Regions from separate parts of the Peribacillus sp. NPDC055009 genome, predicted to be linked through region 1. Evidence: riboswitches for the same ligand, from Rfam matches in the RefSeq annotation. Region 1 holds a riboswitch; the other holds the start of a gene.

Region 1 (6,701 bases):
GACAAAAGATAGAAAAGCGGCTGTCCCATTCGGACAGCCGCTTTCGTATTCATCCTTTATTGACAAACTCTTCATATCTTTCATCATGGGCCAGCCATGCAGCGTATTTCCGCTTCATGTATTTTTCCGCTTCCACAAATGTATCGAATGTTTTTTTCTGTTGTTTTCCGTTGATTTCAACAATCCATTGCTCTTCTTCATCTTCATAGATGAATATGTCATGTTTGTCTCTCGTTGAATATAGGCAGCCCTCTGGGGATTCCTTTACATTCAGTTGATTCTTATGTGCGTCTCGTTTAAGGGGCTCGGCAAAGAAGGTCTTTTCGACATATTGGCTATACGCCTTTTCGGACATGGTACAACCTGCCGCTTTTTGGTGGCCGCCTCCATCGTACTTGCCAGCAACTTCAGAAACATCAATATCGTCGTGAATTGTCCGGAAGCTGATTCTTTTACTTCCAACCATCAGGATCGCTATATAATCAAGATGCGAGAACTCTTTCGACAGTTCATTACCCAATTCTGAGTGATATGACTCTGCATGGACCACACCAGCTGTATGGGGACCGACCGTAGCCTGATAGACTTCTCTTTTTTTCCTGTTTATGTACCGATCTACCCGACTCTCTTCAACATTCAGAAGGGTTTGCTCCACTTCGTCAAAAGTAAAACTTTCAGCCGTAGACAGCTTATTTGCAATTTTCATTTCGAATTCCTCTATCGGAATCATGAAAAACAGGTCATTCAATCGTTTTGCCGTTGTATTTTTATTGACTTCCCATTCCCAAGTATCGTATTGTCGGACCAATTCAACGAATTCAGCGACAATGCTTGAAGGTTCCAGGTATTTATTTTCAACTGCATACTGATAGAATAATGATGTCGCTGCCGTCTGTTTACCATCTTCCTGTTCGACAGTTACAGATGCCCAATCATGTTCGTTCAAATGCAATGCTGACTTATGATGATCGATCAGCAGCGCTTTGCCTCCATCTTCTACAAACTGAGTAATCATTTTTTCGTTATCTTCATCAACCGATAGATCAGTAACGATCAATGTATCTTCAAGCTTGGCCTGCTCAAGAAATGCTCCTACGTTCTGATTAAGGCGACCAATTGAATTATAACTTACCACTACTTCTTCTCCGAAGGCCAGCTTAGCTATAATGCCGCAGCCGACTCCATCTAAATCATTATGTGTAAAGAGATGGTACACACAAACCCCTCCTAGTAACTAATAAATTTACTTTTCCCTAAAGACATGAATTTCAATTGCAATCTTTACAATTGTAGCATAATCATATCCGCATATTTTATCATGCTTCCATTACGTGATGCTTTTGTTCGTTTTTTTTTTCGAAAAATCCCCTGATGATTCTTTATTTTCCATAATTTATAACGTCCATTACTTTGAAGTCGAGGTTTTTCCATTGAAGAGGTTGCTGTGAGTGGTGAAGATCAGCATTCACTAATCGATCAAATGGCTAGGAATTTTACGAACTTTGAAGAATTGCTTAATGGTTTAAAAAGCCAGACCCAATCCGACAAATGATCCGGTACATCAAAAAAAGCCGCAGGGACGTTATTCCCTGCGGCTTCCTTATACCAAATCACTGTTCAATCAATTTTCCAAGGTTGGCCATTTCAATTGCACTAACGGCCGCTTCATAGCCTTTGTTACCTGATTTTGTTCCTGCACGTTCAATCGCTTGTTCAATATTTTCAGTTGTCAGCAAACCGAAGATAACCGGTACACCCGTTTCCAAGGAAACGGAAGCCATGCCTTTAGCCGCTTCATTACAGACATAATCATAATGTGAAGTGGCACCCCTGATTACCGTTCCAAGACCGATTACCGCATCATATTTACCTGTATTCACAAGTTTTTTTGCAATTAACGGTAGTTCAAAAGCACCCGGGACCCAAGCGATGTCAACATCATTCTCATCAACGCCATGACGCTTAAGGCCATCCAATGCCCCTCCTAAAAGCTTGCTTGTGATAAACTCATTAAATCTTCCTACCACGATACCGACTTTCAATCCTGATCCGATTAATTGTGCTTCAATAGTTTTCCCCATGTCCAATTCCTCCTAATTTTAAAAAACAATATAATTTTTTGTTCTGTAAGATGTAATTACTTAAATCCTCAAGCTTTCGGGATGTTCAGTTCAAGCTCCTGGTTCCCGATAGTATCATTTTGTTGAAGATACCGAATCAAATCGGCTATCGTAATGAACTTCAGGTTGAATTTATCAGCGATGACTTCTAAATCGGATACCCGGGCCATCGATCCATCTTCATTCATGATTTCACAAATGACACCAGCTGGAGCGGCACCGCATAACTTCGCCAAGTCCACCGATGCCTCTGTATGTCCCGCCCTCCTTAATACGCCGCCTTCTTTTGCGACTATCGGAAAAGTGTGACCAGGCCTTTGGAAATCTTCAGCGACCGAATCTTCATTAAGAAGCTCAAGGATGGTTAAGGACCTTTCAAAAGCACTGATTCCTGTAGAGGTGCTTTTATGATCGACACTTACCGTAAAAGCAGTGCCATGATGATCGGTATTTTCTCCAACCATAGGATGCAGTTTCAATTTCGCTGCCAGTTCTTCAGTGATGGTTGTACATATCAAACCACGTCCATGAGTCGCCATGAAATTAATCGCTTCCGGTGTCGCCTTTTCGGCCAGCACTACAAAATCCCCTTCATTTTCACGGTCTTCATCATCGGATACGATTACTACCTTGCCTGCCTTCAAATCTTCTATCGCTTCTTCTATTGTATGGAACATCATTACACCGCCCTTTTATTAGAATCCATGCTCTGCCAAAAACTCTAAATTCAGTCCTGGTTTTGGATTGCCATTTTTCATTTGATGTATTATATATTTCCCTATCATGTCGTTTTCGATGTTAACGATATCGCCAGCCGCTTTTTGTCCCAATATGGTGTCCTGATGAGTCAATGGAATCAGTGATACAGTCAATAGGTTCCTTTCGATCCCAAATATCGTCAAGCTCGTTCCATCAATGGCCACGGATCCTTTTGGAATGCAAAAGGCACTGAGCCCCTCTTCCAATTGGATTACATAATAAACGGCATTTTCTTTCCGTTCTTTTTTGATGATCGTTCCGGTTCCGTCGATATGACCTGAAACAAAATGACCGCCAAACCTTCCCTGTGCACTCATGGCTCGTTCAAGATTCACAGGTGATCCCAATTTCAATGTCCGTATCGAGGAAGCTTTGACCGTTTCCGGCATCACGTCGACCGTAAACAAACTTTTAGTGAAGGACGTTACCGTTAAGCAGACCCCGTTTACTGAAATACTATCCCCCAGATGAACATCTTCAAGGATTTTTTCAGAACGAATCGATAACTCCATACTGCTTTTTCCTTTGTTCATGGAATGAACGGTACCGATATCCTCAATGATTCCCGTAAACATGTTTTTCCCCCTTTTATAAAATATAAAAAACCCCTTAGGATGACCTAAGGAGTTAGCAGGAGAAATGAGTGAAAAAATTGTATACCTAAAAAGCCTAACATTTTCATTTTTGAAAAATTAGGCGTACGTATACACTTGGGTTCCACACGTCCTTCTCCCATCCAGACTTTACTGTCGGCTTTGGAATCTCACCAAATCCTGCCTTTAACAGGCTCGCGGGCTTAGAATTTCTTCATCACCGCCGGTTGGGATTTTCACCCGACCCCGAAGGACTAAAATAATATGAATCTTTGAATATTTTATCACCATAAAGTGAAGATGTAAAATTTCTAACCTTAAATGGTTCAATTGTTACAGAAACTTCCTCTCTTTATGGAAAAACGACCTCCAAAGTCCCCGATGTGCTCCAAAGAGGTTAATCAGGCTAAATATGTGGAATAGGGTTAGAGGATCACAATTCATATAAGGAGGAAGCCTTATGCTTATTTCCATCATCAACTTGATTTTCTATCTGTTCGTCGTCACGATGAATTTTTCAGCTAATTACCTGCCATTGAACGGCCAGACATCAGGAGAGATTTCCGATAAACTTGATGTCCTTTTCACTCCTGCAGGATATGTATTTTCCATATGGGGCTTGATCTATTTCCTGCTCGCCATCTGGGTATTCAGGCAGTTTTTAAGCAAACACCAAAACAGCCCTGCTTATAAGGCATCCTTCCCTTGGTTCGCTTTAAGCTGTGTCTTGAATGGCGCTTGGCTTTTGGCTTGGCACTATGAGCACTTTTTGTTATCCGTATTCATTATCATTGCTCTTTTGGCTACTTTAATGGTCATTTATACTAACGTAAAAAAAGTGAAGCATGAGTCTTTCGACCTATTTCCGTTTTCCGTTTATACAGGCTGGGTAAGTGTTGCAACGATCGCTGACATTTCTTATTACCTCACGTATATCAAATGGGACGGTTTTGGGGTTTCCAGTTCAACCTGGACGATCGTCCTGCTGATTGCAGCAACAATCCTGGCTTTTGTCTTTGCAGGTAAAAACCGGGATTGGTGCTATCCTCTCGTATTCGTTTGGGCGTTCATAGGCATCGGGATACGAAATAGCTCCGCCTATCCGGTAATTACGGACATTTCTTATATACTGGCTGTCATCACTTTTATCGTATCCATCACCATCTTCATTAAAAGTAGAAGGAATATGGTAGCCTAAAATGCTTGCTGAAGATCTTGCCAGACATCCTGCCAAGCTTCTAGGCCAACTGAGAGACGGACCAGCTGGTCACTGATGCCCATTTGTTTCCGTGAATCATCAGGAACTGCAGAGTGCGTCATGGTAGCGGGATGCTGGATCAATGTTTCGGCATCCCCAAGACTTACGGCAATTTTGATTAGTTTCAATTTATTTAGGAATTCCTGTGCATCCTGTTTTGTGCCATGCAATTCGAAAGAGATAAGGCCGCCGCCATGTTTCATCTGTTTTTGCATTATATAATGATCCGGTGAAGCTTCATCACCTGGATAATATACCTTTTTCACTTTTGGATGTTTCTTAAGTTCATGAAAGATTTCCATTGCATTGGCCGAATGACGGTCCATCCTGACAGGCAAGGTCTTTAACCCCCGCAATAGTAACCAGGCATCGAAAGGTGAAATGATTCCACCGATATCCTTCTGTGTAGTCCCTGCTACCTGATTCATGAATTCCTTCTTACCTACGACAAGTCCTGCAACGACATCCCCATGCCCGCAAAGATATTTAGTAGCGCTATGAAGGACGATATCACAGCCATACTCAAGCGGTCTCTGTAGATATGGCGTCGAAAACGTATTATCCACTACGACCGTCACATTATGTTCCTTCGCAACTTTCACCACCATCTGTAAATCAATCATTTTCATTGTCGGATTGATCGGGGTTTCTACATAGATGCAGGTCGTTTCAGGCCGAATCATTTTCCTTACCTGTTCTTCTGTATCCATCTCACAAAAATCATGAGTGATGCGGTATTTATTTTTCATAAGCTGCAGAAGGCCAAATGTACAACCATATAACCCCTGTGAGCATAGGATATGATCATCTGTTTTCGTTAACGCAAAAAGCACAGCTGAAACGGCGGCCATGCCTGAACCGAAAGCAAGGCCAGCTTCCCCGCCTTCCAAAGCGGCAATCTTTTCTTCAAGCACATGTACCGTTGGATTTCCAAGTCGTGAATATATATATCCATCTTCCATACCGGCGAAACGCCTCTCCCCTTGCTCGGCATTTTCGAAAGTGAATGTTGAGGTTTGAAATAAGGGTGTTGCCAAGCTTCCTAAATGCTTCTTTGAGTCATATCCTTCATGGATGACTGCCGTTTCAAACTTTTTATACTTTCCTGTCATACCGTCTCCTCCTAACCTATGTCTATTGCTATCATATGTCAAAAACCTATATAAAGGAAGCGTTTTCATTCATGGTCATCACCTATAAATGAACCCCTGAATTTAGTAAAGATGATATGATTTCCGTAGGGCAATAGATGAACAAGTTCAGATGGATTTACCCGGGCATTCGTAAAAAAGGGACAGCCGCCATGGCCGTCCCTTTTTCCGAATCATTCATCGACTACGATGTTTCCACCATAGAAGGTTACTCTCGTTAATGGCAGCTCTAGTTCACGAGCCATTTTTTTCAACTCTCGCTCTTCTCTTTCCGTTACGATTGAAATGACAGTGCCATCTGCACCTGCACGCCCAGTTCTACCCGATCTATGGATATATTGTTCGATGTTGTCAGCCATATCAATATGAACGACCGCAGTAAGGCCTTTTATATCTAGCCCCCTTGCCGCTACATCCGTTGCTATCAGCATCGGGGATTTTCCGGAACGAAGCTTGCGCAGCGCTTTCTCCCTGTCGACCTTATTGGATTCGCCGTGAAGCACGCCCATTTCAATACCTTTATAGCTCAGCTTTTCATGTAAGACGCTCAGCTCTGCTATATCATTCAGGAAGGCAAGGGCCTTCACATCTTTAAGTCTTGTGATTTTCTCTAGAATCTTGGACTTTTCCCGTCTCTCAACAACAAAGTAAAGATGGTCCACCTTTGATTCCATTTTTTCATGCTTATCAACCTTGATCATTTCGGGTTCATTCATGAATCCCCTGGCCGCTTTTTCCGTTTCCTCCGGCAGGGTCGCTGAAAACACCATGATTTGCCGGTCTTTTAGCGTTGTTTTGATAATATTATTGATCGTTCCCA
Region 2 (6,701 bases), on a different contig from region 1:
CACCGTGATAATAATTGACACTATCAATCCCGTTTTCCTGTAAAAATCTTGTGACAGATTCCGCCACTTTTTTAGAGGAAAAATAAATAATCCCGCTTCCGGTAAATTTTCTGACAAGCTCCAGCACACGTGCTAGCTTCTCATCGTAGCTGAACATTCGCTCGACAATAATTGCGATATTTTCCCGATCAACAGATGAGACCGTTTCATTGACCGGCTTAATATTGAGTTTACCAACGATATCCCTCCGGACCTCATCGGTTGCAGTTGCTGTCAGGGCAAGAGTCAACGGATTGTTCAATTCACGCCTCACTTCTCCTAAATTCAAATAATCCGGACGGAAATCATACCCCCATTGTGAGATGCAGTGAGCTTCATCTATGACGAACAAACCTATATCTATGGATTTCAAGGATTTTATTACACCCTCCAGGCTTAACATTTCAGGAGATAAAAAGATAAAACGATAACTATGCAACCGGTCGAAAGCTTTCCTTTTTTGATTTAATGTCAAAAAGGAGTTGAGGGTCAATACACTTTTTTCGCCACTCATCTTCAGCTGATCTGCTTGATCCTGCATTAATGATAATAATGGGGAGACAATTAGGACAGTCTTATTTAAAAGATAAGCCGGCAGCTGGTAGCATAATGATTTACCTGATCCGGTCGGTAGCATCGCTAAGGTATGATTGCCGGACATCAATGATTCAACCACTTCCTTTTGTCCAGGACGGAATTCATCAAAACCGAATTTTTCTTTGAGGACTCGTTCTATATTCATCATCACTCACCTATTTTCGCAAGTACAAGTCTTATTTGGAAAAAGCTTATCTCTTTATTATCGACCATCTGCTTGATTGCTTTAAGCTTTTTTGTTCCAAGTTCCTTAATAGCTTCAGCAATTTTCCTCTCATCCTCGATATTCACATAATCTGAAATCGGAAAACTCTTGTCCGATAAGACAATTTCTACGAGGTGATCTTCGATGGTGTTGACTTTCAATCTGCGGATTTCAGCAATTTCACCCAGACTTTTCCCTTCATGGATGTATCGTAAAGTAGCCTGTGTAGATTGTGTCAAATGAGGATTCCCACTACTTTTCCAATCATTTGTTAATGTGGACAAGAGAGGGTAATCCTTTCCCGTTTCCATTTCAGCAAGCATTTGATGCAATGAGTCAAGGAATGTAAAGCGGACATACTCTTCTTCTACATCCTTCCTTTTTGCAATCTGTTCAAACGTAAGTCCAATCCTGTTGATCCCGGTTATTTTCAAAATGAATATGTCTCGTTTCATATCACTTTGACTTTCTAAAAGGGATATCAGTTCATCATATAGATGTTGGGCAATCAATGCTCGATCCTGACGATTGGCATGTAAAAATTCCTTTACGAAGAATTGGATTTTGGGATTTCTTTGTATCGGATAAAAACGTCTTTCATTGTGGACAATATGGGATATGGTTTGAATGAGTAAGTTTAACCTTCCCCAGAAAACCGGGGTGATATTGTGATATTTCCAACCATTAATATACGCCGGAAAAGGATTATTTTTAAAGTAATCGACTAACATTCCCTCACCTTGCATACTAATTTCATATGCATCTGGTTTATCCGTTAATTTAATCAAGTCATGCTTAAGTAAATGTTCAATGTTTTGATTTAATTGCTGACGGGTAAATCGAGGTATTGTCCCAAAAATATCCGTTAGCCCGAATAAATGGGCATCCTGGATTGTTTGTGACGATTTCTTCCCTTGCAGCATATGGTATATAGCATAAATGGAGCGTTCGCCTTGAAATTTTTTTATCGCATATAGAATGATGGCCTGTAGATAATTATTCATGGGACTCACATCCTTGTTTCATTTAACCAATAAACCCATTGTAACAAATAACTGCAAAAATCGCCGTTATTATTGATGAATACAAGGAAAATTATGTGACTAAATGACGAATCATGGAAAGAACCAAGTTAAGTATTTCGATGTTTTCCGTTGACATTGTGCTACATGATAGTTATTATCAATACAATTTCTATTGAAAAGTTTGGCATTCGGTCTTACAATAAGAAAGAGATAATAATCTGAAATAAAAAGATTATCAGTTGTCAATCAACTTAGGAGGGGTTATATTCATGGCTAAATTTACTATTGTGGATAAAGAAACATGCATAGCTTGTGGAGCTTGCGGAGCAGCGGCACCAGATATATATGATTACGATGACGAAGGGATTGCATTTGTTACCCTTGACGATAACGAGGGAATCGTTGAAATTCCTGATGTACTTTTAGATGACATGATGGATGCATTTGAAGGATGCCCAACGGATTCTATTAAAGTTGCTGACGAGGCATTTGACGGAGATGCACTTAAATTCGAATAACGTACAAGCCATTTTCAATCGAAAATGGCTTTTTTTTGCCATCCCATTCCAAAATGAAACAGGCATAAAAAAACAACCGAATACAAATATCCGGTTGTTTTTTTATTTCTATCGTTAATGCCATTAAGCATTCTTATATAATGTTTGTTTATTGATCCATGTCTGTAATTTAATGAACAGCAACATGAATACGGATGTGATGAGTACGCCTTTTATCACATTGAAAGGCAAGATTGCCGTCGTAACGAGCTCTCTTGACTCGGGTGCCGACATTGCATCCCATCCCATAAAGAAGGTATAAGCCGGTAAGAAGACATAATAGTTTAAAACACTCATGAATACTGCCATGGAAACTGTTCCCGCAAGTAAAGCGAATGTCATCCCTTTTTTTGAATTGATTTTCTGAAATACATAATAAGTCGGCAAGACAAACAGTATTCCGGCTATGAAGTTAGCAATATGCCCCACAGGTACAGCAGTCAAGGTCCCTGTCATGACTAAATCCAATAGGTTCTTAATGAACTCGACTAGAATTCCAGCCATCGGTCCGAAAATCAATGCCGCCATCAGTGCTGGTATGTCGCTAAAATCAACATTGAGAAAAGGCGGGAATCCCGGAAACGGGAAATTTAAAAGCATCAATAAATAAGAAATGCTTCCCATCATGGCAAGTGTGACCGTTTTTTTCACTTTGTTCTTTTTCATAGGTCTCTCTCCTTCTTTTCCGATCTACCTGAAAAAGAGGTTAGGGTTCCAAAATATGTTGATGTTCAATAAAAAAACCTTTAATTCCAATAGAATTAAAGGGATAAATTAAAGGTTACATCAAACAAACGTTCAGCAAATAACTGTTGAAACGCACTCAGGAACCTCCATCTTCTCCCATCCAGACTATACTGTCGGCTTTGGAATTGCACCAAATCCTGCCTTGTAAGGCTCGCGGGCTTAGAAGAAGAAACTCTTCATCACCGCCGGTGGGGAATTGCGCCCCGCCCCGAAGATAGATCTATAAAATTTTTTTATACTTTCCATTATATCTGAATTACCTGTTTTTTGATAGCACTTTTTTTCTCAGTTGATTCATTCAGGATGATTATCGATCGTCACAGTGAATGGCTTAAAATAAATAGTGGATACAAAAATGAAAATTCGAAATAATGAAAATTTTTTTTATACTATTCAATCCTTGATAAAGCCATTTATATCGCGACATTAAACAGATGATCAGAAGATCACCATTCTATTAAGCGCTTACATCCAGTTAAGCCAAATTGACATATTCAGCATTTCAATTGTAAAATTAACTGAAATTTAAGATAATTTTTTTCCTAGGAAGGTGTTAAGTCGTGTATCGGATTTTAGTAGCAGACGCCATTAAACCAGAAGGACTCGGACCGCTATCTGAGGCATCCAATATTCATCTCATTCAAAAGACCGTAGAGGAAGCTGCAAACGAACTTGATCAGATTGATGCAATTCTTGTAAGAAGTGCTACGAAGGTTTCAGAGGATTTAATGAACCGTATGCCGCAGCTAAAAATTATAGCACGCGCTGGTGTCGGTGTTGATAACATAGATATCCCCTCGGCGACAAAACGCGGGATTGTCGTGGTTAACGCACCTGACGGCAACACCATTTCAACAGCTGAACATACATTCGCCATGATGGCTTCATTAATGCGCCACATTCCGCAAGCTTATGCTTCACTGAAGAATGGGGAGTGGAAACGTTCTTCATATACGGGTACTGAACTTCGTGGTAAAACATTAGGAATAGTTGGCTTTGGACGTATCGGAGGGGAAATTGCCAAACGCGCTAAGGTATTCGGCATGGATGTCATTGTCTATGACCCGTTCCTTACTGTCGATCGTGCAAAGAAAATGTCCGTAACTGCCCTGCCGTTAGATGAATTGCTTCCTAAAGCAGACATCATTACTGTTCATACACCACTTACGAAAGAAACTAGAGGATTAATCAATAAAGAAAAACTGCTTACCTGTAAAAAAGGGGTTTATGTACTTAACTGCGCCCGGGGCGGTATTCTGGACGAAGATGATTTATATGAAATGTTAGTTCAAGGACATGTCGCAGGGGCGGCACTGGACGTTTTCGTCGAAGAACCTCCAATTGGCCATAAACTGCTTGAACTGGATAGCGTCATTGCTACACCTCATCTGGGTGCTTCAACTAAAGAAGCCCAATTAAATGTTGCCGTACAGGTTGCCCAGGAGGTATTGACCTATTTCGAAGGAAATCCAGTCTCAAGTTCGATCAACCTGCCAGCCATATCTAAAGAAGTTTTTGAAAAGGTACAGCCATTCTATCAACTTGTTCAGCAAATGGGATCCATTGCTTCTCAGTGCATGAATGAAGGAATTCAGGAGATCTCCGTTACGTATGCCGGAGAATCATTGGATTTCGATACAGCGATTCTTACAAAAAGTCTAATCTCCGGCTTTTTCAGATCAAGAGTCGATGCATCTGTAAATGAAGTGAATGCCTTGTTGATCGCAAAAGAGCGTGGCATAACCGTTGGTGAAAAAATCTCTACGGACTCTTTAGGTTACTCGAATTTGATCAGCCTTAAAGTAAAAGGTGACCACCGTGAATTAACAATCAGTGGGACCTATATCGAAAATTACGGTTCTCGAATTGTAAGTTTGAATGGTTTCAAAATCGACTTTCATCCAGAACCGAATTTACTTTATATCCAGCATACCGATAAACCTGGTGTAATCGGTAACGTAGGTAAGGTCCTGGGTGATCACGGAGTGAATATCGCCACCATGCAGGTTGGCCGTAAAGAAGCTGGCGGGGAAGCCATCATGGTTTTGAGCTTTGATTTACCATTGGAGGATAACATGAAACAATTTTTAATGGAAACAGAAGAAATTACATTCATGGCCCGTATTTCATTATAAGACAAAAAAGTGCCCGTCAGCGCGGGCACTTTTTCTGTAAATGCAAGGGGCTTTTGCTTACCATGGACAGTGTGTTTATAACACACCATCATATGAAAAACCTTCATATTTATTAAACCTAAGCCCGCTGCATCAATTCACTTGGTTCGGAGCTTTGGGCACCAATATGTCTTCAGTTAAATTCAGCTGGCCTACCTCTTCAATTGGAGCATTTTCAAACTTCACTTTTTCAAAACCAAAATCCTTAGCTATGAAGAGGATGGCTTCTAAAGCTTGAAGGGATTCCTCACTATTTTCAATAGCAGCTTGATCTGATAATTGAATGATCACAAGATCTCCATTCGAGCTTATCCTTTCCCATTTCAGGTCAGGCGGGATTGCAGGTGAAATTCCCTCGATGTCTGCCTCCCCTTTTCCAGCCTGCAGCGCTTCATCAAAGTCCTGATATCCCATATTGCTTGGAACAAGAAACCTTGGGGAGGACTCATCCTTCTGGTAAAGCAGGTATGTGCGATTTTTTTGATGAGGTATATCCAACTCCTTTAAATATCCCGCATGCGCAAACATGGCACCTTGCTCACCATCTGTAGAAAATGTCATTTTCTCTATATTATTATAGGAAAGAGTTTCCTCCAACGAATGGAGAAAAAGTGTATCTTCATCCAATAGTTGGCTTTTTTCTTGAAAGTCAATATGAGCAGTGGCCGTATCGTTTCCTTGGCTAATCTTTATATCAAGTGGAAAATAATCAGATAGCCCATATTGCTCTTCATTGATATCGGACATTTGATTAACTAACTGTTTCAATGTATCACTTTGATCGTAATGTTTGAGTTTAATTGAAATGGGAACGATGAAATTCATTTGATCATCTGGGATCCCCATCGTAATGATCGATGCATCGTTAAGGTCATTTTGATAAATCGCTTGTGCAAAGTTTTTTTCCTTTTTCCCTTTTCCGGGTTCCATTTCTGAAACCTCGTCTTTAGATTCAATTTTTGCTTGCTTACTCGAAAACTCTTGATAATCCTGTTTATCTTCTGGAGGAATTTCTTTGTTGCTTGCATCCTGCCGTTCATGATCTGCCGTTTCCTTATTTTCAGATAGAGATAATTTCCCACTACTGCCGCTGTCCTCTTGACTTGTCGTTCCTTTTTTTTCGATAATTAACGATGATGCCAAAACAACCATTAAGAATAAGGAGGCAACACCCGCAATTAGAGGTATCCAGTGTTTCTTTCTCTTTTTATCATGTATTCTCGCAAACACCTCTGCCTTGGTTCGGTCATCTTTAAATTTCGGAAGCTCTCGGAGCAAGTCTTCAATTTCGCTTTCTTTCCAACGGGACCTTCTCAATGCGGTGGCCCTCCTTTCCTGATAAATCCTCCATCAACTT

Evidence for each region. A riboswitch is a leader RNA that binds a small molecule or an ion and turns the genes downstream of it on or off. The one in region 1 is predicted to bind FMN.
Region 2: linked by a shared signal. The riboswitch ahead of ACWF5P_RS09750 (ECF transporter S component) and the one ahead of ribE (riboflavin synthase) in region 1 are both predicted to bind FMN.

Annotation. Positions count from the first base shown of each region.
Region 1 covers NZ_JBSGVZ010000006.1:176,047-182,747, reverse strand. The annotation lists gene ACWF5P_RS12075 (DHH family phosphoesterase) at 50-1,216, opposite strand; gene ribH (6,7-dimethyl-8-ribityllumazine synthase) at 1,611-2,081, opposite strand; partial or broken gene ribB (3,4-dihydroxy-2-butanone-4-phosphate synthase) at 2,159-2,797, opposite strand; gene ribE (riboflavin synthase) at 2,816-3,454, opposite strand; FMN riboswitch at 3,600-3,730, opposite strand; gene ACWF5P_RS12055 (TspO/MBR family protein) at 3,933-4,670, shown strand; gene megL (methionine gamma-lyase) at 4,667-5,842, opposite strand; gene ACWF5P_RS12045 (DEAD/DEAH box helicase) at 6,055-6,701, opposite strand, start outside.
Region 2 covers NZ_JBSGVZ010000004.1:294,255-300,955, reverse strand. The annotation lists gene ACWF5P_RS09765 (RecQ family ATP-dependent DNA helicase) at 1-781, opposite strand, end outside; gene ACWF5P_RS09760 (helix-turn-helix domain-containing protein) at 784-1,845, opposite strand; gene ACWF5P_RS09755 (ferredoxin) at 2,136-2,384, shown strand; gene ACWF5P_RS09750 (ECF transporter S component) at 2,508-3,089, opposite strand; FMN riboswitch at 3,255-3,390, opposite strand; gene serA (phosphoglycerate dehydrogenase) at 3,731-5,305, shown strand; gene ACWF5P_RS09740 (hypothetical protein) at 5,438-6,661, opposite strand; gene sigX (RNA polymerase sigma factor SigX) at 6,627-6,701, opposite strand, start outside.